3 regions of the Herbaspirillum sp. RTI4 genome follow, and region 1 is predicted to be linked to each of the others. Evidence: predicted binding sites of a transcription regulator. Region 1 holds the regulator's gene; each other region holds the start of a gene.

Region 1 (7,962 bases):
ATTTGTGCGAGATTTCTATGCGTTCACCGATGCCGGCAAACAGCACGGTGTGGTCGCCCACGATGTCGCCGCCGCGGATGGCCGCGAAACCGATGGAGGAGGGGTCGCGTGCGCCGGTGATCCCTTCGCGGGCGTAGACGGCGACGTCGTCAAGATTGCGGCCGAGCGCATCGGCAATTACTTCGCCCATTTTCAGCGCTGTGCCGGAGGGCGCATCAATCTTGTGGCGATGATGGGCTTCGATGATTTCAATGTCATAGCCTTCAGCGAAACTTTTGGCGGCCATTTCCAGCAACTTGAGCGTGACGTTGACGCCGACGCTCATGTTAGGCGAGAGCATGATGGCCGTTTTTTGTGCGGCAGCGGCGATGGCATCCTTGCCAGCCTGATCGAAACCGGTGGTGCCGATGACCATCTTGATGCCGTGCTCGGCGCAGTAGCGCAGGTGTTCCAGCGTGCCTTCGGGACGGGTGAAGTCGATCAGGATTTGCGCGCCTTGCAGTCCACGCGCCAGATCGGATTCGATGAGAACGCCTGCCGGGCTGCCCAGAAAGGCGGCCGCATCGCTGCCCAGACTTGATGAGCCGGGAACGTCCAGCGCGCCGGTCAGCACGGTATCGCTGGCTTCCTGGATGGCTTCGATGAGCATGCGACCCATGCGGCCGGAAGCGCCGGCCACGGCGATTTTCAGTTGACTCATGCTTTTATTTCCCGACCGGTGCGGGCGTGGAAGAGGGCCCGGATCCAGGCCGTTGCTCAGGCGATCTTGGTACGGCACCCGCCTGAGAGCCGGCGATCAGCGCCAGATATTCGGCTTCGGTCGGCAGGTTGGTGCCGCCGTCGTAGTGTTCCAGCAATTCATCTTTAAAGAAAACGGTAATGCGGCTCTGGATCAGTTCGCCATTGCCTTTGGCCAGCCGGAAATCGTAATCCCAGCGGTTGGCATGGAACAGGTCGACCTGCAAGGGCGTACCCATTACAAAGCGCACCTGATCACGCGACATGCCAGGGCGTAGCTGCGCGACCATCTCTTGGGATACGAAATTGCCTTGCTGAATATCGACTCGATACGGCTTCAGAAATCCGAACAGGCTACCGTTTCTGACGATTTGCAAGCTGGAGGTGGCGTCGCCGTTGCCATTGCTGGCGTCAGCCACGGAGGCAGATTTCGATGCGCAGCCGGCGAGCAGGGCGAAGCCTGCGCAGAGCGCGCTCAGCGCGACGGCGCGGCGCAAGGTGCGGCGGACGGTTTCGGTACGGGTGGCGTGAGGGAAGGGCAGCAGGCGCATGAGAATCTCAGTGATTGAGCAATTTGGGTAAAAGACATATCATAAAGCAGATAACCGGAGCGCGACCAAAACATGCCTAACAATCCCTCAGAACTCAAGGCCAGCGGACTCAAAGCGACGCTGCCGCGCTTGAAAATCCTGGAAATTTTCCAAAACACCGAAGTGCGTCATCTGAGCGCCGAAGACGTCTACAAAATTCTGCTGGGGGATAATCTTGACGTCGGTCTGGCGACTGTCTACCGGGTACTGACGCAGTTCGAGCAGGCAGGCCTCCTGCAGCGCAATCATTTCGAAACCGGCAAGGCCGTGTTCGAACTGAACGAAGGCAGCCACCACGATCATCTGGTGTGCCTGGAATGCGGCAAGGTCGAAGAATTTTATGACGAAGAAATTGAAAAACGCCAGATCCAGATTGCGCAGGACCATGGCTTCGATATCGTCGATCATGCGCTGGCGCTGTACGGGCATTGCCTCGATTGCAAGAGCCGGAAAAAGTAGTTATCCCCTCCCGCCCCCTCCCCTTGATTTGCACAGGCGCACCGGCAGTCCGCACAGAGAGGCAGTCGCCTCAGTGATGACTCAGTGATGACTCAATGATGACTCAAGGCATTCGATAGCAGTTTGGCGGTGATCTCCACAATCGGAATCACACGCTCATACGCCATGCGCGTCGGCCCGATCACTCCCAGCGTTCCGACGATCTTGCCGTTGACTTCATAGGCGGCGGTGACGATGCTCATGTCGTCCATCGGCACCAGTTGCGAATCGCCGCCGATGAAAATCTGCACGCCGGTGGCCTTGCTGGAAGTGTCAAGCAACTGCATCAGACCGGTTTTCTGTTCGAACATATCAAACAGTTTGCGCAGCGAAGTCATGTTCGACGACAGGTCGGCCACGCTCAACAGGTTGCGTTCGCCGGAAATGATCATGTCGTCGGCATCGTCGATCATGGCATCGCTGCCGGCCTCGACCGCTGCCTGCATCAGGCGCGTCATATCGTCGCGCAACAGGCGTAATTCATGTTGCAGGCGAGCGCGGACATCATCGAAGCTGAGTCCGCCGTAATGCTGATTGATGTAATTGGCGGCCTGTACCAGCTGCGAGGGCGTGTAATCGGCGTCGGTCAGCAGCAGGCGGTTTTGCACATCGCCGTTGGGACTGACGATGACCAGCAAAATACGTTTTTCGGAGAGGCGCAGAAATTCGATCTGGCGAAATACCGATTCGCGACGCGGCGTCAGCACTACGCCGGCGAATTGCGACAGCGACGACAGCACCTGAGCCGCATGGGTAATGATCTTTTGCGGGGAGTTGTCGCCCGGGCGCGTTTGCATCTTTGATTCGAGGGCGCTTTCATCGATGACCCCCACCGTCAGCAAAGTGTCGACAAAAATCCGGTAGCCGCGCGGTGTGGGTACCCGCCCAGCCGAAGTGTGCGGGCTGGCGACGAATCCCATGTCCTCCAGATCGGCCATGACGTTGCGAATGGTCGCCGGAGATAATTCCAGCCCCGAAATTTTGGAGAGCGCGCGCGATCCAACGGGTTGGCCATCGGCAATATAGCGCTCGATCAGAGCTTTGAGCAGGGTTTGTGCGCGGGTATCAAGTTGCATGGCCATATTCTAACGATCAGGGGCGTTCCGTGCTAGCTGGAATATGGCATTGCCTGTTAGCAAATGCGGATAAATCGCGATTCGTCGCGCAGGCGGCGGCATTTCAATGCCAGATTTTTATCTGGCGGCAATAGTTTTGCGTGGCGGGCTGGTCATATCGCAGGCGGCGGCATATCGCTGTTGGGATAGCGCGCAAACTATGGTCTAATCGCCGCACCGTTGTACTTGCCTCCAATCTGATTTCACCTACCGCTTTCATCTACCTTCTTTCATGGAGTCCGCATGTGGCCGCTTAAATTGCCCGCCGAGACACTGTTGCCGCAAACCGTTGCCATCGTTGCTAAATATCTTGCCGCTGGTATCGGGCAATCGCTGACCGAGATTGCCGATTTCCTGGAAGCAGGCGGCCATACCGTTTTATTTGAAACCGATACCGCGCAACATGTTCAGCGTGCGGGTCTTCAAGCCGCCACTCCGGCGCAAATCGGCCATCTGGCGGATGTTGCCATTGTCGTCGGCGGCGACGGTACGATGCTCGGTATTGCCCGCCAACTTGCGCCTTACTCGGTACCGCTGATCGGGATTAACCTGGGTCGGCTGGGTTTCGTGACCGATATTCCCCTTGAAGGCATGATCCCGGTGCTGGCCGAAATGTTGGAAGGCAAGGTCGAGTCCGAATCCCGCACGCTGCTGGAAGCCTCGGTATTGCGTGACGGTGTCAGCATTTTCCAGGCGCTGGCGCTTAACGATGTTGTCGTGTCGCGCGGCAGCGGAGCCGGTATGGCCGAACTGACCGTCAGCGTCGATGGCCGCTTCATGTACAACCAGCGTTCCGATGGCTTGATTGTGGCCACGCCCACCGGCTCCACGGCCTATGCTTTATCGGGCGGCGGGCCGATTTTGCATCCGCGCCTGCAAGGCATCGCGCTGGTGCCGATTGCGCCGCATTCACTGTCGAACCGGCCGATCATCGTGCCTGACAGCAGCGAAATCGTGATCGAAATTGCCGGTGGCCGCGACATCAGCGTCAATTTCGACATGCAATCGTTTGCCAGCCTGCAACTCGGCGACCGGATTGCCGTGCGTCGTTCGGCGCACACGGTGACTTTCCTGCATCCGCAAGGCTGGAGCTATTACGACACCCTGCGTCAGAAGCTACACTGGAACGAATACCCTTCCATCGAAGGGAATCTGCGCTAAGCGGCGGTCCCTGACGCGCACGCAGCGCTGACGTACACTATGCCGCTGTCATCGGCGACGCCCCCTGCGCCGCCTCCCCTTTTTCATTTTTGTTTGTGATGGTAGATCCCATGCTGCGTACCTTAGCCATTCGTGACTTCGTCATCGTCGATGCCCTTGAGCTGGAATTCAGCGCCGGTTTTTCTGTACTGACCGGCGAAACCGGCGCCGGTAAATCGATCCTGATCGATGCCTTGGCGCTGGCGCTGGGCGGTCGCGGCGACGCCAGCGTGGTGCGCGAAGGCGCGACCCGCGCTGATATCACTGCCGATTTCGGCGCTGCCGGTGCCGCTGCCGACTGGTTGCAGGCCCATGATTTTGCCGATGAGGATGGCGGCGTGTTGCTGCGGCGAGTGATCGACAATGCCGGCCGTTCCCGTGCCTTCATTAACGGCGTGGCGGCTACGGCAACCCAATTGCGCGAACTGGGTGAGCTGTTGGTCGATATCCACGGTCAGCACGCACATCAGTCGCTGCTCAAGACGGATGCGCAACGCTTGCTGCTCGATAGTCAAGCGGGCTTGCTGGAACAGACCCGGACCCTGGCGGCCTCCTACAAAGCCTGGCGCACCGTGACGCGGCAGCGCGAAGAATTCGAAAATGACGCCAAAAGCATGCTGCTGGAGCGCGAACGGCTGGAATGGCAAGTGAGCGAATTGCGCACGCTGGCCGCTCAACCGGGCGAGTGGGTCGAGGTCAGCAACGAGCATAGTCGCCTGTCGCACGCCGCTAGTCTGATCGAGGGCGCGCAGCAGGCGCTGGACGAAATTTCCGAGACTGAAGCGCCGCTGTTGTCGCGCGTCGCCGCGCTGAGTCAGAAGCTGAGCCGGCTGAGCGAACTCGACGACGGACTCAAGCCGGTGCTGGAAGTACTGGAACCGGCGCGGATTCAATTGCAGGAAGCCGTATATGCACTCAACGATTACCTCGGCCGCGTGGAACTCGATCCGCAGCGCTTGCAGGCAGTCGAAGGACGGATGCAAGTACTGCACGCTACGGCGCGTCGCTTGCGTATCGAGCCCGAGCAACTGGCGCAGCAATTCGAACTATTGAAAGCGCAATGGCTGGCGCTGGCCGACGCCAGCGATCTGGAAGCCCTGCGCGCGCAGGAAGCGCAACTGAAGAAAAACTATCTGGCGCTGGCGAAGACGCTGTCTGTCGCGCGTACCAAGGCGGCAGTGGTTTTTGGCACAGCCGTGACAGCGGCCATGCAGGAGCTGAGCATGGTCGGCGGGAAATTCGCGATCTCGCTGGAGCCGGGCGAACCGGGCGCCCACGGCATCGATCAGGTGGAATTTCTGGTGGCCGGTCACGCCGGGGTTGCCCCGCGTCCGCTGGCCAAGGTCGCCTCCGGCGGTGAGCTGGCGCGGATTGCCTTGGCCATTTCCGTCATCGCTTCCAGCGCTACTGCCACGCCGACCCTGATTTTCGATGAAGTCGATAGCGGCATCGGGGGAGCGGTAGCGGAAGTGGTCGGTCGGCTGTTGAAACGGCTGGGGCAGGAGCGGCAAGTCTTGTGCGTGACCCATTTGCCGCAAGTCGCCAGTCAGGCCAATCGCCACTTTCAGGTCAGCAAGCGCAGCGAGGGCGAACGCACGGTATCGCATATCGATGCGCTCGATTCCAAAGCGCGGGTGGAAGAAATTGCCCGCATGCTGGGCGGACTGGAAATTACCGCCACCACCCGCAAGCACGCCCGTGAATTGCTGGCCTCCTAAGCGCACCTGACAACGCCCTACGCAGGCGCGTCGCACTCATTCAATCCCCGCACAAATCCAGGAACATTATGTCTTTTCGCGCAGAACCCCCCCATGTGCATGGTCGTATCGATCAAACCGCCATCCTGCTGGTGAATCTGGGTACGCCGGACGCGCCGACGACCGGTGACGTGCGGCGTTATCTCAAACAATTCCTGTCCGATCCGCGGGTGGTGGAAATCCCCCGGGCGCTCTGGTGGCTGATTCTGAACGGCATCATCCTGCCGTTCCGCTCTTCCCGCTCGGCTGCCAAGTACGCATCGATCTGGACTAACGAAGGTTCGCCGCTGAAAGTGCATACCGAACGTCAGGCGAGTGCGCTGCAACGCTTGTGCGAAGAGCGCGGGTACCGGGTTCGGGTGGCCTATGCGATGCGTTACGGCAATCCGGGTGTGCCAGCGGTGTTGCAGCAGCTCAAGGAAGAAGGTTGCGAACGCATTCTGGTGCTGCCCGCCTATCCGCAATACGCTGCTGCGACGACGGCCTCGATTTTCGACGCCGTATTCGCCCATTTCGCCAGCGTGCGCAATATGCCGGAGCTGCGGCTGGTCAAGCATTATCACGATAGCGATGCCTATATTCAGGCGCTGCGCCATTCGGTGCTGGCCCACTGGGAGCAGCATGGTCGGCCGGACAAGCTGGTCATGAGCTTCCACGGCGTGCCCAAGCGCACGCTTTTGCTGGGAGACCCTTATCACTGTGAATGCTACAAGACGGCGCGACTGCTGGCCCAGGCGCTGGAACTGACGCCGCAAGAATATATGGTGACTTTCCAGTCCCGTTTCGGCAAAGCCGAATGGCTGCAACCCTATACCGCACCCAGTTTGATGAAACTGGCGCGCGAGGGCATCGGCCGTGTTGATGTGATGTGTCCCGGTTTCACCAGCGATTGTCTGGAAACGCTGGAAGAGATCTCTATCGAGGCCCGCCATGACTTCCTGGAAGCGGGCGGCAAGGAATTTCACTTTATCCCCTGCCTCAACGATGCGCCGGAATGGATAGACGGACTGCTGACGATTGCCGGGGAACACATGCAGGGCTGGCCGCTGGCCGACAGCGCCGCTGCCAGCGACCAGCGGCAACAGCAGGCAGATATCTCCTTGCAACAGGCGCGGCACTATGGCGCAACGGAGTAGGGGCGCAACCTGCGCTGCTAAAATAGCCGGATTTCCCGCCGGAAATGCGGGAAACAGCGAATATTCAAGGGAATGTCCCTTGAAAACGTAAGGGATAGCCTCACGTTGATGCCTTGAGCGGACATTTATGTCCATGAATACTGACAGTTCGGAGATCAATCAGCATGCAAGAGCCAGGAAAACAGATGGAGCAGGAATTGGAAAATCAAAAAAATGCCACCGATGCGGATGCTGGTGTTGCTGCTGACGCTCATTCCGTGGCGGGCTTGCAGGAGCAGTTGAGTGCCGCTGAACTGAAAGCCGCCGAATTGCAGGATGCCTATTTGCGCGCCAAGGCCGAAGCTGAAAATATCCGCCGACGCGCTCAGGAAGACATCAGCCGCGCCCACAAATTTGCGGTCGAAGGTTTTGCCGAGAGCTTGCTGTCGGTCATGGACAGCCTTGAAATGGCGCTGAAGGTCGAAACGCCTTCGGTGGAATCGCTCAAGGAAGGTGTCGAAATGACGCTCAAGCAGCTGGTGTCAGCGTTCGAGAAGAACAAATTGCTGGAAGTCAGCCCGCAGCCCGGCGACAAGCTCGATCCGATGAAGCATCAGGCCGTTTCCGCAGTTCCTGCCGAGCAGGAAGCCAATACCGTGGTGGCCGTCTTGCAAAAGGGTTACACCATTTCCGAGCGTCTGTTGCGCCCGGCCCTGGTTACTGTGGCGCAAGCCAAATAAAGCAATCAGCGCTTTGGTCTGGGTAAAGACTAAAGCGCATGAACGTTTGGGGCGTTCCGCGGTATCGAGCAGATAGTAATTTTTGCCAGATTTTACGCAGGAATCGCTTGAAAACGGCCGTTTTCCACACATATTAAAAACATCAAAAACTCGTTAACAGTCATTCAAGGAAAAAATCATGGGCAAAATCATCGGGATCGATCTGGGTA
Region 2 (7,962 bases), 990 kb from region 1:
GAACCGCGTGGCCGCAAGCGGCGTAATAACCGGCCAGATTGGTCGCCAGCGTGCTTTTTCCGACACCGCCCTTGGGGTTGGCTACGATGATCACAGGCATACGTCCTCCGTTAGGATAAGAGTGGCAAGGTGCGATTAATGCAGCAGCGCTGGCGGAGGCGGTGCTTGCCGTCCGTTCAGCGGTAATGGTTGCAGGGTCACGACCGTCAACCCGTCGTCGCCGAAATATTTTTGCGCCGCCGCTTGCACCTGTTGCGCTGTGACGTCGCGGATGCGTTCGATGATGCGGTCAAGCTGGCGGTAGGAAATACCGGCCGATTCCAGCCCGCCGATTTCCATCGCCCGGGCAAATACCGAGTCCCTGCCGTAGATGCGGGAGGCGATCAATTGGGTCTTGATGCGCTGCAATTCCGCCGGTTCTACGCCTTGCGTGGCGATACGTGTGACTTCGGCGCGCAGTGCGGTTTCGAGCTGACTGGTGCTGACACCGGCGACCGGTGCGCCTTCCAGCACGAACAGTGCCGGTCCGCGTGCGGTGTATTCATCGTAACCGCTGCCGGCGCTGTTGGCGATCTTGTCGCCACGCACTAAGCGGGCTTTCAGGCGCGCATTGTCGTAGCCGTCCAGCACTGCCGACAAGACGGAAAGCGCGAAGACGTCATCGTCTTTTTCGACATCGCGCAGCACCGGCGCTTTGAAGGCCAGAATCACGAAGGGATTTTCCGCCGAGGCCTTGACCGTGGTGCGCCGGATGCCGCGCTGCTCAGGCTCATTCTGCGGTTTGCGCACAGGTAATTTTTTAGCGGCAATCGCGCCGAAATAGCGCTGGGCCAGCACCCGTACTTGTTCCGCATTGACGTCGCCGGCGATCACCAGCGTGGCATTGTTCGGCGCATACCAGCTGCGGTACCAGGTTTGCACGTCGCTCAGCGTCAAGTGCTCCAGATCATCCATCCAGCCGATGACCGGGTGGTGATAAGGATGGGCGGTGAACGCGGCGGCCTGCAGCGCTTCGATCGCCATGCCTTGCGGCTGATCGTCGGTGCGCCAGCGCCGCTCTTCCATCACAACCCGGATTTCACTGGCAAATTCGTGTTGATTGAATTGCAAGTTGCTCATGCGGTCGGCTTCCAGCGCCATGACGGACGCCAGCTTGGATTGATCGACCCGCTGAAAGTAAACCGTGGCGTCCTTGCTGGTGAAAGCGTTCTGACTGCCGCCCATGCGAGCGACCAGGCGGCTGAAATCGCCGGTCGGATGCCGTTTGGTGGCCTTGAACATCATGTGTTCCAGCGCATGCGACAGACCGGTGCGGCCGTTGACTTCGTCAATTGCTCCGACCTTGTACCAGAGCATCTGGGTGACGGCAGGTGTGCGGTGGTCTTCCAGCACAATCACTTTCATGCCGTTCGACAACATGAATTCATGTGTCGGCGCGGCATGTGCGGCCATTAGCGGAGCGAGCAAACAGGCACTCAAGATACTGCGGAGGATGTTCAATTTCATGGGCATGGCTCTGATAGAATGCGGGATTGCGCTACTTTACACTGCGCACTGCTGTTTGCTGTGCGCGGCCCTACGGGAAACCGGCGCTGTGATCGACTGCTTCGTTGACTGGCTCGCCTGTTATTGCCGGCGACGGCATGATCACCACATCGAATGCAAGTTCGGCCGCCTCTGCTGCCTCTGCCACCTCGACAGCTGCCATGTCATCGTTCTGCGTGGCGGGTCTTGGTTGCACGGGATTGTACCTGCTCATTGCACCGGCCTGCGTTTGCCGGGGCCCGATTGCTAACCGGTTTATTTCACACTATCGCCGATGTTTAGTTTTTTCAAGAAAAAACCCCCTGTTGACACCCCCTCCAACCCGGATCTAGCCGTAACCACGTCTGAGCCCATTCCCGCGCCGACCTCTGCCCCTGCACCCGATGTCGTGACGCCCGAGCAAAAACGTTCATGGGTGACCCGCCTCAAATCCGGTCTGGCGAAAACTTCCGGCAATCTGACCACGCTGTTTACCGGCACCCGGATTGACGATGCCCTGTTTGAAGAACTGGAATCGGCTTTGCTGGTGTCCGATGCAGGCATCGATGCGACCGGCGATCTGCTGGCCGCATTGCGCGTCAAGGTGCGTGATGAAAAACTGACGCAGCCAGAGCAGGTCAAAACGGCGTTGCGCACACTGTTGCTCGAATTATTGATGCCGCTGCAAAAACCGCTGGTGCTGGAACAACACCGGCCGTTGGTCATGATGATTGCCGGCGTCAATGGCGCGGGCAAGACGACCTCCATCGGCAAACTGGCCAAGCATTTGCAGGCGCATGGGCAATCGGTGCTGCTGGCCGCAGGCGACACCTTCCGCGCCGCTGCGCGCGAACAGCTGACCATCTGGGGCGAGCGTAACAATGTCGCGGTAATCGCCCAGGAATCGGGCGATCCGGCGGCGGTGGCCTTCGATGCCGTGCATTCGGCGCAGGCACGCGGCACGCATGTGGTGATGATCGATACCGCCGGTCGCTTGCCGACCCAGTTACATCTGATGGAAGAATTGAAAAAAATCAAACGCGTGATCGGCAAGGGACTGGATGGCGCGCCGCACGAAATTCTGCTCGTGATCGATGGCAATACCGGTCAGAACGCGCTGGCGCAGGTCAAGGCTTTCGATGACGCTCTCGGCCTGACCGGACTGATCATTACCAAGCTCGACGGCACTGCAAAAGGCGGCGTGCTGGCGGCGATTGCCCGGGCGCGGCCGATTCCGCTGTATTTCATCGGTGTCGGTGAAGCCATCGAAGACTTACAGCCGTTCAATGCCGCCGACTTTGTCGATGCGCTGCTCAATTGAACCCGGTGAAAATCAGGACTATCCCCCATGATTGAATTTGCCGCCGTCTCCAAACGCTATGCCGCAGACGTGTTTGCGCTGAGCGACGTCACGCTGTCGATCGCCCGCGGCGAGCTGGTGTTTCTGGCCGGGCCCTCTGGGGCGGGGAAATCGACTCTGCTCAAGATGATTGCGGCAATTGAGCGCCCTAGCAGCGGACAGTTAACCGTCAATGGCCAAAGCATCAACGCACTGAAACCTTCCGGCCTGCCCTATCTGCGCCGCAAGCTGGGTTTGATATTGCAGCAGCAACGGCTGCTGCCTGATCGCGATATTTTGCATAATGTGATGCTGCCGCTGATCGTGACCGGCGCTTCGCGCAGTGAGGCCGAAAAACGCGCTTGCGCTGCGCTCGACCGGGTCGGCTTGCTTGATCTGGCGTTGGCACCGCCGCTCACCTTGTCCGGCGGCGAGCAACAACGTGCGGCCATTGCCCGCGCCATCGTCAACCGGCCGCAAATCATTCTGGCCGATGAGCCGACGGCCAATCTGGATCGGGAAAATGCCGATAAAGTCCTCGATGCGATTAAATCGTTCCATGTTGCCGGCGTGACTTGCCTGATTTCAACGCATGACGAGTACACCCTGGCCGGGGCTGAGCGCATCGTTTATCTGGACCGTGGTCAGGTCGTTGACGGCTGGCATGGTCAGCCTGTGCAGGGGACGCCATGAATTGGCTGAGACAACATGCGTTTGCGCTCAGTGATGCCTTCGGTCACTTGTCGCGCGCGCCGGGTAATTTTTTCCTTAACGTACTGGTGGTCGCGATTGCGCTGGCCTTGCCCTGTGCCGGACTGACTTTGCTGGAAAATATCCGTCCGGTATCCGAACAGTTATCGGTCGAACCTGAGCTTAGCGTGTTTCTCAAGATGGATGCGCCCCGCTCCGCTGCGCTGGCGATGGCCGGGCAGATTGACGAACTGCTGCAACACAACGACATGCTCGGCAGCGCAGAATTCATCCCGCGCGAAAAAGCCTTCGACGCGCTCAAGAAAAAAACCGGCCTCAGTAGCGTTCTGACGACGCTGGGCGGCAATCCCTTGCCGGATAGCTATGTGGTGCGGCTGACCGGTTTGCGTAATGCGATGGATGCCGCCCGCGTCGATCTGATTGCCGATCAATTGCAAGCCTTGCCACATATTGATTCCGTACAAATCGATTCGGCATGGGTCAAGCGGCTGGCGGCTCTGCTGCGGATTTTGCGGATGCTGCTGCTGTTTCTGGGCGGTACGCTGAGTCTGGCGGTGGTCGCCGTGGTTTTCAATACGATCCGTATGCAAGTTTTGACGCAATACGAAGAAATCGAAGTCTCGCGTCTGCTCGGTGCCACCGATGCCTTTATCCATAGACCGTTTTACTATACCGGCGCCCTGCTGGGACTCGCCGCTGGCGTCCTCGGGCTGGGTGCCGTGGCGCTGAGTTTGCTGCCGCTGAATCAGACGATTGCTGAGTTTGCTTATTTGTATGGCTCCGAATTCCGCCTGGCCCCGCTGAGTCTGTGGCCATCTCTTGGCCTGTTGGCTGTCAGCGCTTTGCTCGGGCTACTAGGTGCAATGCTGTCAGTGCGACGGCATTTGCGCCGTCTTCAGTAGAAAATGGGGCGATAAACCCCGACAAACCCCTCTAATCACACTTTGTTACAGAAATCAGGACGATACAAGCAACTTTGAGTGGCAATATGTACTCTTACGCTCTGTTTTGTCACTCGCCGTGGTCAATTGTGGCAATTATTCATGTCTGCACCTCCCAGGGTCCTCTGAATTAGTGGCGCAAGCTTAGTAAGAACGCCGCCCCACTCGAGCACAACGGACAACCGACCCTGAGCTTGCGCCGAGCACTGGCTTCCTCTGATATTTGTTGGCAGCGCTCGAAGATATAGTCCGCCTATCGCGCCCTTCGCAAATTCCGATTAGCACTCGCCGTGTACGAGTGCTAAAATATTTGCACAGCATTTCCATTTCAATGGAATTTGTTTTTTCTCCGCTGATCGGCATACCCCCTAAGCGGATGAATTTAAAGGAGAATTATGAAAGCAGCGTCCGCACAAACAGTGCCCGTTACTATTGAAAATAATGCATTGGCCTTAGGCTTCACAGGAAGCCTGGGCAATATTGATGCCTATATCTCTGCCGTCAATCGCCTGCCCATGCTCACGCAAGAAGAAGAAATCTCTCTTGCGCGCAGCCTCAGTGAGCAAAACGACCTTGCCGCCGCACAAAAATTAGTGCTCTCGCATTTGCGCCTGGTGGTGTCGATCGCGCGCGGTTATCTCGGTTACGGCTTGCCCCATGCCGATTTGATACAGGAAGGCAATATCGGCCTGATGAAAGCCGTCAAGCGTTTCGATCCGAATCAGGGGGTACGGCTGGTGTCGTACGCCATGCACTGGATCAAAGCGGAAATGCACGAATATATTTTGAAGAACTGGCGCTTGGTTAAAGTCGCCACAACCAAGGCGCAGCGCAAACTGTTTTTCAATTTGCGCAGCCACAAGACTGGCCTGGAAACCATGACACCGGCGCAAGTCGATGCCTTGGCAAGCATGCTCAAGGTCAAGCCCGAAGAAGTGATCGAAATGGAAATGCGTCTGTCGGGCCGGGATGTCGCACTGGAAGCCCCTACCGACAGTGGCGACGACGATAAATTCGCGCCGATTGCCTATCTCTCATCGGATACCACTGAGCCGACCAAAATCCTTGAGGCGAAGCAGTACGACCGCCTTCAATCGGAAGGACTCGAAGATGCCCTGGGTAAGCTGGATGCCCGCTCACGCCGTATCGTCGAGGCGCGCTGGCTGGCTAACGATGACGGCTCAGGAGCAACGCTGCATGAGCTGGCAGAGGAATTCGGCGTATCGGCCGAACGCATACGACAAATTGAAGTGGTCGCACTGAAGAAGATGAAGGGCGCATTGCAGGCTTATGCCTAAACTGCAATGTCGAAAAGCCTAGCCACGATCACCATCGAGGCTGGCCCTCCCAATAAAAAAGCGCCGATCTGATCAGATCGGCGCTTTTTTAACATCATAAATACACATGCTGAAAACCTGTCACACCAAGCAATCAGGAAAGTAGCAATTTCAAGTCATGTACCAGAGCAGCAGTCCCCTCGCCATGACGCACAAACAAGCGCAAGTGTCCTTGGGTGTCGAAGACATAACTACCAGCCGTATGATCCATCGTATAGCTTCCGGGCGTTTTCCCTGGCACTTTCTGATAAAACACCTTGAATTCCTTCGCTACCGCAGCGGTCTGGGTCATATCTCCGCGCAGCCCCAGGAAACGCGGATCGAACGCTGGCACATATTGCGCCAGCAAGGCCTGCGTATCGCGCTCCGGATCAATGGTCACGAATAAGACCTGCATCCGATCCGCCTGCGGCCCAAGTTCTTTCATCACGTTAGCCAGCTCGACCATCGTTGTCGGGCAGACGTCTGGACACTGGGTATAGCCGAAGAAAATCAGAACAGCCTTGCCTTTGAAGTCAGCCAGCGTGCGCGCTTTACCGGTGTGGTCAGTCAAGGCGAAATCACGCGCATAAGCAAGTCCGGTGACATCGGTATTACTGAACTTAGCGCCGGAGGCCTCACCGTCTTTTTGGCTGCACGCACCCAGAGCCAACAGCGCAACTAACATCAGGGAAAAGATAGAAAAGCGTTTAATCATAGTAGGCGAAATAAGAAGTAGTGATCGACCAGCAAGGCCGCAAACAGCAAAGACAAATAAATGATGGAGTAAGCGAAAGTGCGGCGCGCAATCAAATCCGTATAGTGACGGTAAATCTGCCACGCATACCAGAGAAAAACGATACCCAGCACGCTGGCGCTCACCAGGTAAATCAAGCCACTCATGCCGACGGCAAACGGCAGCATCGTTGTCGCCACCAGCGCAATCGTGTAGAGCCAGATATGGAACTGCGTCAATTGCATGCCGTGGGTAATCGGCAGCATGGGCAAACCGGACTTGGCGTAATCATCGCGCCGATACATCGCCAGCGCCCAGAAATGCGGCGGCGTCCACATGAAGATAATGAGTACCAGAATCCACGCCTGCATAGGCACGTCGTTGGCAATCGCCGCCCAGCCGAGCGCAGGCGGCATAGCGCCGGACAGTCCACCGATGACGATATTCTGCGGCGTCGCCGGCTTCAGGATGATGGTGTAGATGACGGCATAACCAACGAAAGTGGCGAGTGTCAGCCACATGGTCAAGGGATTGACCAGCGCATACAGTATCCACATGCCCAAACCGCCGATGACGCTGGAAAATATCAGCGTCTGGTGGACGGTAATTTCACCGAGCGCCATCGGCCGCCGCGCAGTACGCGCCATGCGCGAATCGATTTCCCGCTCGACCAGACAATTGACGGCAAAGGCCGCGCCGGCAAGCAGCCAGATCCCTGCCGTCGCAAACAAGACAGTGCGCCACCCCGGTAAATCGGGCGTTGCCAGGAACATACCGATGACGGCGCAAAATACCGCCAGCTGCGTCACGCGCGGCTTGGTCAGCGCCCAGTATTGGGCAATACGATTAGGAACAGGGACAGTCAAAGTGGTCATCAGGTTGATTCCGGGCGGGACCGGACGGAGGCGGAGGCCGATAGGCCATCTTCTGTAAAAACGGTAGGGGCAATACCGACGGCGAGCGGCGCATATCTGGCCTTGTAGTTTAGCATGACCAGCAGCAGCAGCAGCGCCGCCGCCCCGCCGTTATGCAAGACGGCAATCGCCAGCGGCCAGCTGAGAAAAATCGTTGCCAATCCGGTCGTCAGTTGTAGGGCAATGACAAACAATAAACCTTGCCCGGTCCTGCGCAAACCGGGTTCACGCAAGGCGGCCCGGGCGACCCAGACGATGACCGCAATGACCACGAATGCGAACGTCCGGTGCACCCAATGAATGGCAGTCAGTGCCGGAAACGGCAGGTAGTCGCCATTGGCCGTTTTTCCCAGATGTCGCCACAGGGTAAATCCGTTTTCAAAATCCATCTGCGGCAACAAAGCGCCCTGGCACAGAGGAAAGTCCATGCACGCCAGCGTCGCGTAATTGGTACTGACCCACCCTCCCAGCGCAATTTGCA
Region 3 (7,962 bases), 3.6 Mb from region 1:
GGACGATGGTCAGGCCGAGTTCGCGATTGATCTTGCGCAGCAGTTCGAGGATGGAGCGGGTGGTTTCCGGGTCCAGTGCCGAGGTGGCTTCGTCCGACAGCAACACTTTCGGCTCATTGGCCAGCGCACGGGCAATGCCGACGCGCTGCTTCTGGCCGCCGCTGATTTGTGCCGGATAACGATCCCTGAGCTCGGTCAGGCCGACCAGTTCCAGCAAGGGCATGACTTTGGCGGCAATGGCGTCCTTCGACAGACCTGCCAGTTCCAGCGGCAGCGCGATGTTGCCGTAGACCGTGCGTGAGGACAAGAGGTTGAAATGCTGAAAAATCATGCCGATCTGGCGGCGCGCCTGGCGCAATTGGTCGGCGGACAGCGTTGTCAGATCTTGTCCGTCCAGCACGATGGTGCCGCTGCTGGGACGATTCAATAAATTGATGGTACGCACCAGCGTGCTTTTTCCCGCACCGCTGCGTCCGATGATGCCGAAAATTTCGCCTTTGCGGATGGAGAGATTGACGTTGCGGACTGCTTCGATCGTGCCGCTGTTGTTGCTGAAGCGTTGCGTGACTGCTTGAATTTCTATCATGGCAAAAGAGAAGGCTACCCGAGCCGGTATTGTTTTTATAACGATCGCGTATCTTATTTTGTTTGCGTTATAAGTGGAACAGTTTTTTTTGGCTTTGTTAATAACGGAAGTGTATAACGACGCTATTTTGGTACGGCGGCAGGGCTTTTCTATGGTTCTTCCTTAGTATGAGAAGAACACTTCATGAAAGTGATGAGGCTTGCATCCCTTCAAAGTGCATGCCTGATCTATTTTTTTGAGGAGTCTTTATGTTGCCGATGACTTTTGTTGCCGGACCGTCTCGCCCGCGCAATATAGCGCCTGCTGGTGTTACTACGCCTTGTATCGCTACCGCCAGTCCCTTCTTACTCGGTAGGGAGCTGGAAAATGCTACGCCGCTCGACGCCGGTAATTACGCATTGTCGCGCATCATCAATCAGTTTCAGGTCGTGCCTACCCTGAGTCAGTTATGCCAACACCCGCGCAAGGACCAGCATATTCTGGGGCAAATCGGCTTGCGTCTTGATGCAGGCGTCAATCCTGATGGGGGAGAGCAGACATATTCAGCCGAGCAGTTTGAAAAATTGACCGATGGGGCATGGAAATGCACGCTCGGCAACTGTATGGAACTGTCCATGGTGGCAGGTCGCATGATCAAGGCGCAGGGCTTTCCACATGAAGTTCAGTTGCTTGCTCTGGCGGCGCAGACCTTGAGCGACGGTAGCGTACCTGACCATGTCTTTCTGGCATGCCGGGATGGCAATACGGAATACTTGATTGATCCGACCATGCACTTTCTGAAGCACTCTGCGACCTATGATTTTCCCTACCCGCTTCGGAATTTCGCCACCGTGTATCCCATCAATACCAGTATCGACAATTTTCGTTTTACCAGCAGACGTTCCCACGCGAATAACGAATATCAGCTGCATCTTTGGGATCTGGCCGATTTGCCTGATCCGCATCAGGCGTTCACGGTGTTAGGTCAATTCGAGCGGGTGGGAGAAACCGTCGAGTTTAGATCGATGAGGTAAAAGTGGATTTTTGCTCAATGAGTGACACCGCAACAGCAACAAGATGGCTTGCAAAACCGGACTTACAAAATAGAGTTTATAAAATAGAGCGTATAAAAAAGAGCGTATAAAACAGGGCAGACGCAAAAGATTGCTGGACAGGCGCAATGCCGCAGGCAGCGCAAGTAGCAAGCCAAGAAAATATAACAACCTCAGCGGACTTTTCGTAAGTCCCATACAAAAAGACAAGGCCTGCACGAATGCAGGCCTTGTCTTTTTGTATGACGTTCGTCGCAAAAGCAGGTGCGGTACTTTGCCGGACTGCTCTGGCGACGAAAGGTACACGCAGAACGTAAAGCGGTGGCAAGGGTGGGATGCAGTATGACGCCAACAGCGCCGCATCCCTTCCTTGCCGTTGCATTACATCATGCCGTCCATGCCACCCATGCCGCCCATACCACCCATACCGCCACCCATGCCGCCGGATGACTTGTCTTCTGGCAATTCTGCAACCAGAGCATCGGTAGTCAGGATCAGGCCAGCGACCGACGCTGCGTTTTGCAGTGCCGAACGGGTAACCTTGGCTGGATCGAGAACACCCAGCTCCACCAGGTCGCCATAAGTGCCGTTAGCAGCGTTGTAACCGTAGTTACCTGTACCAGCCAACACGGCATTGATCACGACCGATGGCTCGTCGCCTGCATTGAACACGATTTGACGCAGTGGCTCTTCGACAGCGCGCATGACGATCTTGATGCCGGCTTCCTGATCTGGGTTGTCGCCCTTCAGGTTTTTGACATTGGCGCGAGCGCGCAGCAGGGCAACGCCGCCGCCTGGCACAACACCTTCTTCAACAGCAGCGCGGGTTGCATGCAGAGCATCTTCAACGCGGGCTTTCTTTTCTTTCATTTCGACTTCGGTAGCAGCACCGACGCGGATCAGCGCAACGCCGCCGGCCAGCTTGGCAACGCGTTCTTGCAGTTTTTCACGGTCGTAGTCGGAAGTCGCTTCTTCGATTTGCGCGCGGATTTGCTTGACGCGTGCTTCGATGTTGATGCTTTCACCAGCGCCATCAATGATGGTGGTGTTTTCTTTACCGATTTCGATACGTGCTGCTTGACCCAGTTCAGCCAGAGTGGCTTTTTCCAGTGTCAGGCCGACTTCTTCTGCAATCACTTGACCGCCGGTCAGGATTGCGATGTCTTCCAGCATTGCCTTGCGACGATCACCAAAACCAGGCGCCTTGACTGCAGCAGTCTTCAGGATGCCGCGGATGTTGTTGACGACCAGAGTGGCCAGTGCTTCGCCTTCGACGTCTTCTGCAATGATCAGCAGAGGGCGGCCGGACTTGGCGACTTGTTCCAGCACCGGGAGCAGGTCACGGATGTTGGAGATTTTTTTGTCGAACAGCAGGATGAACGGATTTTCCAGAGCAACGATCTGTTTTTCCTGATTGTTGATGAAGTAAGGCGACAGGTAGCCGCGGTCGAATTGCATACCTTCGACGATGTCCAGTTCATTGGCCAGCGACTTACCGTCTTCGACAGTGATGACGCCTTCTTTGCCGACTTTGTCCATTGCGCGGGCAATGATGTCGCCGATGTCTGCATCGGAGTTGGCAGAAATCGAACCGACCTGGGCGATTTCTTTGTTAGTCGTTGTTGGCTTGGACAGCAGCTTGACTTCAGCAACGATGGCGGTAACAGCCTTGTCGATGCCGCGCTTGAGGTCGGTCGGGTTGAAACCGGCGGCAACATACTTGAAGCCTTCGCGAACGATGGCTTGTGCCAGCACGGTTGCTGTAGTGGTACCGTCACCGGCGTTGTCGGAAGTCTTGGAAGCGACTTCTTTCACGAGCTGCGCGCCCATGTTTTCCAGACGGTCTTTCAGTTCAATTTCCTTGGCGACGGAAACGCCGTCCTTGGTGACGGTCGGTGCGCCGAAGCTACGTTCGAGCACGACGTTACGACCCTTAGGGCCCAATGTCACTTTAACTGCGTTTGCCAGGATGTTGACGCCATTGACGATCTTCGCACGTGCGTCGTCGCCAAAAATTACTTGCTTTGCAGCCATGTTTTATTCTCCAGAAATACGATGTAAGAAACAAAAAGGAAGAAGCAAAAAGGATCAATCCGACCCTCTGCTATCCAATTGAATTACTTGGTTTCGACCACAGCGAACAAGTCTTCTTCGCGCATGACCAGCAATTCTTCGCCGTCGATCTTCACAGCCTGGCCGGAATATTTGCCGAACAGCACGCGGTCGCCGACCTTGACTGCCATCGGACGGACTTTACCGTCGTCGAGGATCTTGCCATCGCCAACTGCCTTGATTTCGCCCTGATCTGGCTTTTCTGCTGCCGCATCGGTGAGGATGATGCCGGACTTAGTGGTTGTTTCCTGGTCGAGACGCTTGACGATCACGCGATCGTGCAAAGGACGAAGAGTCATAAAAGCTCCTTCAGTAAGAATGAAAAAAATGGTTTTGCGGCGACGTGCTGCAAATGGAACTTGACGAAACAGCAACAAAAAATAGCAAGGCGCCGCACGAAAAGCTGTTTGGCCGGGCGGATTTGTTAGCACTCCTCCTGGACGAGTGCTAAGTATATGGGTGCTAGTCCGCTTTTTCAAGAGGCGTTTTTTGTTGCCGGCAAATGATGTGTCGAGCGGCATACTGGCGCATGGGCGCGGCGCAGGGTGTGCTTACCCCCGCGCAGAGGCCCGACAGGGCCGCTTGCACTGAGCCTGCGATCTTTAACCGCGCAGGCAATACGCGCTGGCAAAATCCATTCATCGTGGGAAGTGGTAATACACCACAGCGTAAAAACAAGCTGTCTGGGTGCGGGAAAGCGGGGGTATGTTGTGACATGCGCCCTCAAAGACGCATGTCGCGCGGGATCAGACTGCGCTGAGTGCCTGCTCCAGATCGGCGATCAGGTCGTCGATATGCTCAATACCGATGGACAGGCGCACAGTGTCTTCCGTGACACCTGCCTTGGCCAGTTCGGCAGGCGACAACTGACGGTGCGTGGTTGTCGCCGGATGTGTCGCCAGCGATTTGGCGTCGCCGATATTGACCAGTCGCGTAAACAGCTTCAGCGCATCCTGGAACTTGGCACCCCCGGTCAGGCCGCCCTGCACCCCGAAAGTCAGAATGCCGGACGCTTTGCCGTTGAAATATTTTTTAGCCAAAGCATGGTCGGGATGATCTTCCAGACCGGCATAGTTGACCCACTTCACTTTTGCGTGCTTTTTTAAATACTGCGCAACCAACAGCGCATTGGAAGTGATCCTGTCCAGACGCAACGCCAGGGTCTCGATACCTTGCAGGATCAGAAAACTGTTGAACGGCGAAAGCGCCGCGCCCGTATTGCGCAAAGGCACCACGCGCGCGCGGCCGATGTACGCGGCCTCTCCCAGCGCTTCGGTGTAAATCACGCCGTGATAGCTCACATCCGGTTCGTTGAGTCGCTTGAAGCGCTCCTTGTGCTTTGCCCACGGGAATTTACCCGAGTCGACAATCGCGCCGCCCAGACTGGTACCGTGGCCGCCCAGATATTTGGTCAGCGAGTGCACCACGATGTCGGCGCCATGTTCGATCGGTCTGAGCAGGTAAGGCGTGGCAACGGTGTTATCCACGATCAGCGGCACCCCGTTGCGATGGGCGATCTCGGCGATAGCGGCAATGTCGGTGATATTGCCAAGCGGATTGCCGATCGACTCGATGAAGACCGCCTTGGTGCGCGCGTCAATGTACTGTTCAAAGGAGCCGGGATCGCGCGGATCGGCAAAGCGCGTTTCAATGCCGAACTGCGGCAGCGTATGCGCGAACAGATTATAGGTACCGCCATACAGCGTGGAAGCAGACACAATGTTGTCACCCGCCTCAGCGATGGTCTGGATGGCATAGGTGACTGCGGCCTGGCCTGATGCCACGGCCAGCGCCGCAATACCGCCTTCGAGGGCGGCAACGCGTTTCTCCAGCACATCCTGGGTCGGATTCATGATGCGCGAATAGATATTCCCCTGCACCTTCAGGTCAAACAAATCGGCGCCATGCTGGGTATCGTCGAAAGCAAAAGCGACCGTCTGATAAATAGGCACCGCCGCCGCTCGGGTGGTGGGGTCAGGCGAGTAGCCGGCATGCACGGACAGCGTTTCGAACTTCCATTGAGGGACTTGTGTCATGGGATCTTTCGGCGATGAAGAGGATGAGAGCCTGAAGACTCTAACGAGCCATCAAGGCACGGCGAACGAATGATTTCGCATATCCATATCCGATTTTTTATCCGCCGGACGCAGCGCCGTTTCCTCGTCGTGGTAAGCCTCTCCTTTTTTAGCCAACTGGATTCAGACGGTTATCGTAATTGGCTGTCAAATCTGCCTTTTTTAAGAGAGGATTGCCACGCAAAGGGGGAATTCACATTGAAATGGAAACTTAATTAGCCGCACTGTTCAGTTGCACTATTAAAATAATAATTAATTTTTTATTGTTATAAATAATATTTTCATAAATAAATATATTTTATATTGGTAACTTAGTTCGACGTATTTATTTTATTCCTTATTTTGTTTCTCTTTGGATATGTAAACATAATGCAAAATAATTGTTATCCGCTTCTAAAATAAATTACAATAAAATTCAAGGAAATACACCTCCTTATATATTCAAAATATATATTCAAACATGCGCGTGTTTTTTGTGGCGAGCGGCAATGTTTTCTTTCCTGATGGATGGGCGTAAATGTCGATTTGCAGGCTTTTAAAAGGGATGTAATTATAAAAGTCAGTGATTTAAATAAAGGTATGTAAATTGCAAAAATGCAATTTACATACATCTGATTTCGTACATTTGTATGGATTGCAGGAAATATTATTATTTAAATATGTTGATTAAAAATAAATAATAGTGCCTTGATGTTATGTAGTGACGACGAATTATTATTGTCAGATGTTCATGTAAACGTATCCCTGTGCTTCAGCGATTTTCAGCAGGTGAGGAGCGGATATCTTGCATCAGAGAAATTCAGTCAAGCCTCCATTCAAAGAAAAATCCGGCGGAATTTCTCTGCTGCTGATGCTATCGACGCTGCTTGCGCTCATGTTGGTGCTGGCCGGTGGTTTGCTGTGGGGGATGAACGAACAGCACAGGAAGCAGATGGACAGCAAGGCATCAGCGGTCGCCTTTGAGCGCATCGGGCGCGAAATGGCCCTGCATATATCCGCTTTGCATACGCCGGTCGAGCAAGCGGTTGGCTTGGTGGCGCGGCAGCAATTGGCAAAAGACATGACGGTTGCTGCGCGGATGGACGATGTTCCCGCCGTAGCGGAAGTCATGCGGAGCAACGCCGCGCTGTCGGGGTTTTATGTCGGCTATGCCAATGGCGACTATTTCATGGTGCGTCATTTGCGCCGGAGCATGGCGTCCATCCTGGGTTTGCGTATTCCGGCGCAGGCGGCTTTCATGGTGGAAAGCATCAAAATCGATGCCGACGCCAGACGCTATGTCGAGTTCGTTTTTCTTGGAGAGGATTTGAAAACGCTACAAACCATCGTGCGTCCGGGCTTCGACTTTGATCCGCGCAAGCGCGGCTGGTACAAAGACGCGCTGGCTTCCGCGCGCTCCGTGCGCACCGATCCCTATGTATTCGCCAGCTCGCGTCTCATCGGCATCACCATCGCGCAACGCAGCAGCATGGGAAGCGTGGTGGCCGCCGACATGCCGCTCTCCAATCTTTCCACCGCCCTGAGTCTGTTAAAGGTATCGCCTTCCGCCGAGCTGGTGCTGATTGACAAGAATGCCGGCGTACTGGCGTATTACACCCCGGGCATGAAGGACATGCCGCGAGAAGGCTTGCAGCAAATTCCCCCCGCCATTCTGGCCCGTCTAGGGGAGCAAAAATTCCCGGTGTTCGCCGATAACATCCGCAAGGGACATTTCAATACGCCCATCCCCATCAACATCAATGGTGATCCCTGGTCTGCCCGGATCGTGCCGGTCGATTTCAAAGGCGTTCCGGTGTTTCTGGCGATCTCCATTCCCGATGGTGAATTACTGAGCGATGCCTCAATGCCACGGTACGGCGCGCCAATCATCATTGCGTTACTGCTTCTGTTGATGGTTCCGGTGATCAGCATCGTTGGCTGGTATGTAGCGCGACCGCTGCGGCGACTGGCGCAGGAAGCGAAGGCGATTCTGCATTTCGATTTCAGCCAGCGGCACAGGAGCCGGTCGCCGATACGTGAAATTGACACCCTGTTCCGGGCAATGGCGGAAACCCGCTCCACCCTGATGCATGTCATCGGCCTGTCAAGCGCGTGGGCAACGGAGCAGGATGTCGATCGCTTGCTGGAACGGCTAGTGGCGGAAACCGTTTCTCTCGCA

What was found. The regulator HrcA, encoded in region 1, represses chaperone genes, less so after heat shock. The targets are predictions, from matches to a motif close to TTAGCACTCNNNNNNNNNGAGTGCTAA.
Region 2: a site for HrcA is predicted at 4,794-4,820, ahead of rpoH (RNA polymerase sigma factor RpoH). Genes of this name have one in related genera too.
Region 3: a site for HrcA is predicted at 4,154-4,180, ahead of RGU70_RS16315 (co-chaperone GroES). Genes of this name have one in related genera too.

Annotation. Positions count from the first base shown of each region.
Region 1 is NZ_JAVIWQ010000002.1:108,986-116,947, reverse strand. It holds gene dapB (4-hydroxy-tetrahydrodipicolinate reductase) at 1-700, opposite strand, end outside; gene RGU70_RS00745 (outer membrane protein assembly factor BamE) at 705-1,289, opposite strand; gene fur (ferric iron uptake transcriptional regulator) at 1,362-1,787, shown strand; gene hrcA (heat-inducible transcriptional repressor HrcA) at 1,880-2,902, opposite strand; gene RGU70_RS00730 (NAD kinase) at 3,185-4,102, shown strand; gene recN (DNA repair protein RecN) at 4,213-5,859, shown strand; gene hemH (ferrochelatase) at 5,928-7,034, shown strand; gene grpE (nucleotide exchange factor GrpE) at 7,199-7,753, shown strand; gene dnaK (molecular chaperone DnaK) at 7,932-7,962, shown strand, end outside.
Region 2 is NZ_JAVIWQ010000002.1:1,098,679-1,106,640, reverse strand. It holds gene RGU70_RS05200 (ParA family protein) at 1-100, opposite strand, end outside; gene RGU70_RS05195 (pitrilysin family protein) at 136-1,506, opposite strand; gene RGU70_RS05190 (hypothetical protein) at 1,577-1,759, opposite strand; gene ftsY (signal recognition particle-docking protein FtsY) at 1,820-2,845, shown strand; gene RGU70_RS05180 (cell division ATP-binding protein FtsE) at 2,873-3,556, shown strand; gene ftsX (permease-like cell division protein FtsX) at 3,553-4,476, shown strand; gene rpoH (RNA polymerase sigma factor RpoH) at 4,911-5,813, shown strand; gene RGU70_RS05165 (SCO family protein) at 5,947-6,549, opposite strand; gene cyoE (heme o synthase) at 6,546-7,442, opposite strand; gene RGU70_RS05155 (COX15/CtaA family protein) at 7,442-7,962, opposite strand, start outside.
Region 3 is NZ_JAVIWQ010000002.1:3,665,113-3,673,074, reverse strand. It holds gene RGU70_RS16330 (methionine ABC transporter ATP-binding protein) at 1-586, opposite strand, end outside; gene RGU70_RS16325 (hypothetical protein) at 835-1,599, shown strand; gene groL (chaperonin GroEL) at 1,999-3,651, opposite strand; gene RGU70_RS16315 (co-chaperone GroES) at 3,735-4,028, opposite strand; gene RGU70_RS16310 (O-acetylhomoserine aminocarboxypropyltransferase/cysteine synthase family protein) at 4,476-5,765, opposite strand; gene RGU70_RS16305 (hypothetical protein) at 6,589-7,962, shown strand, end outside.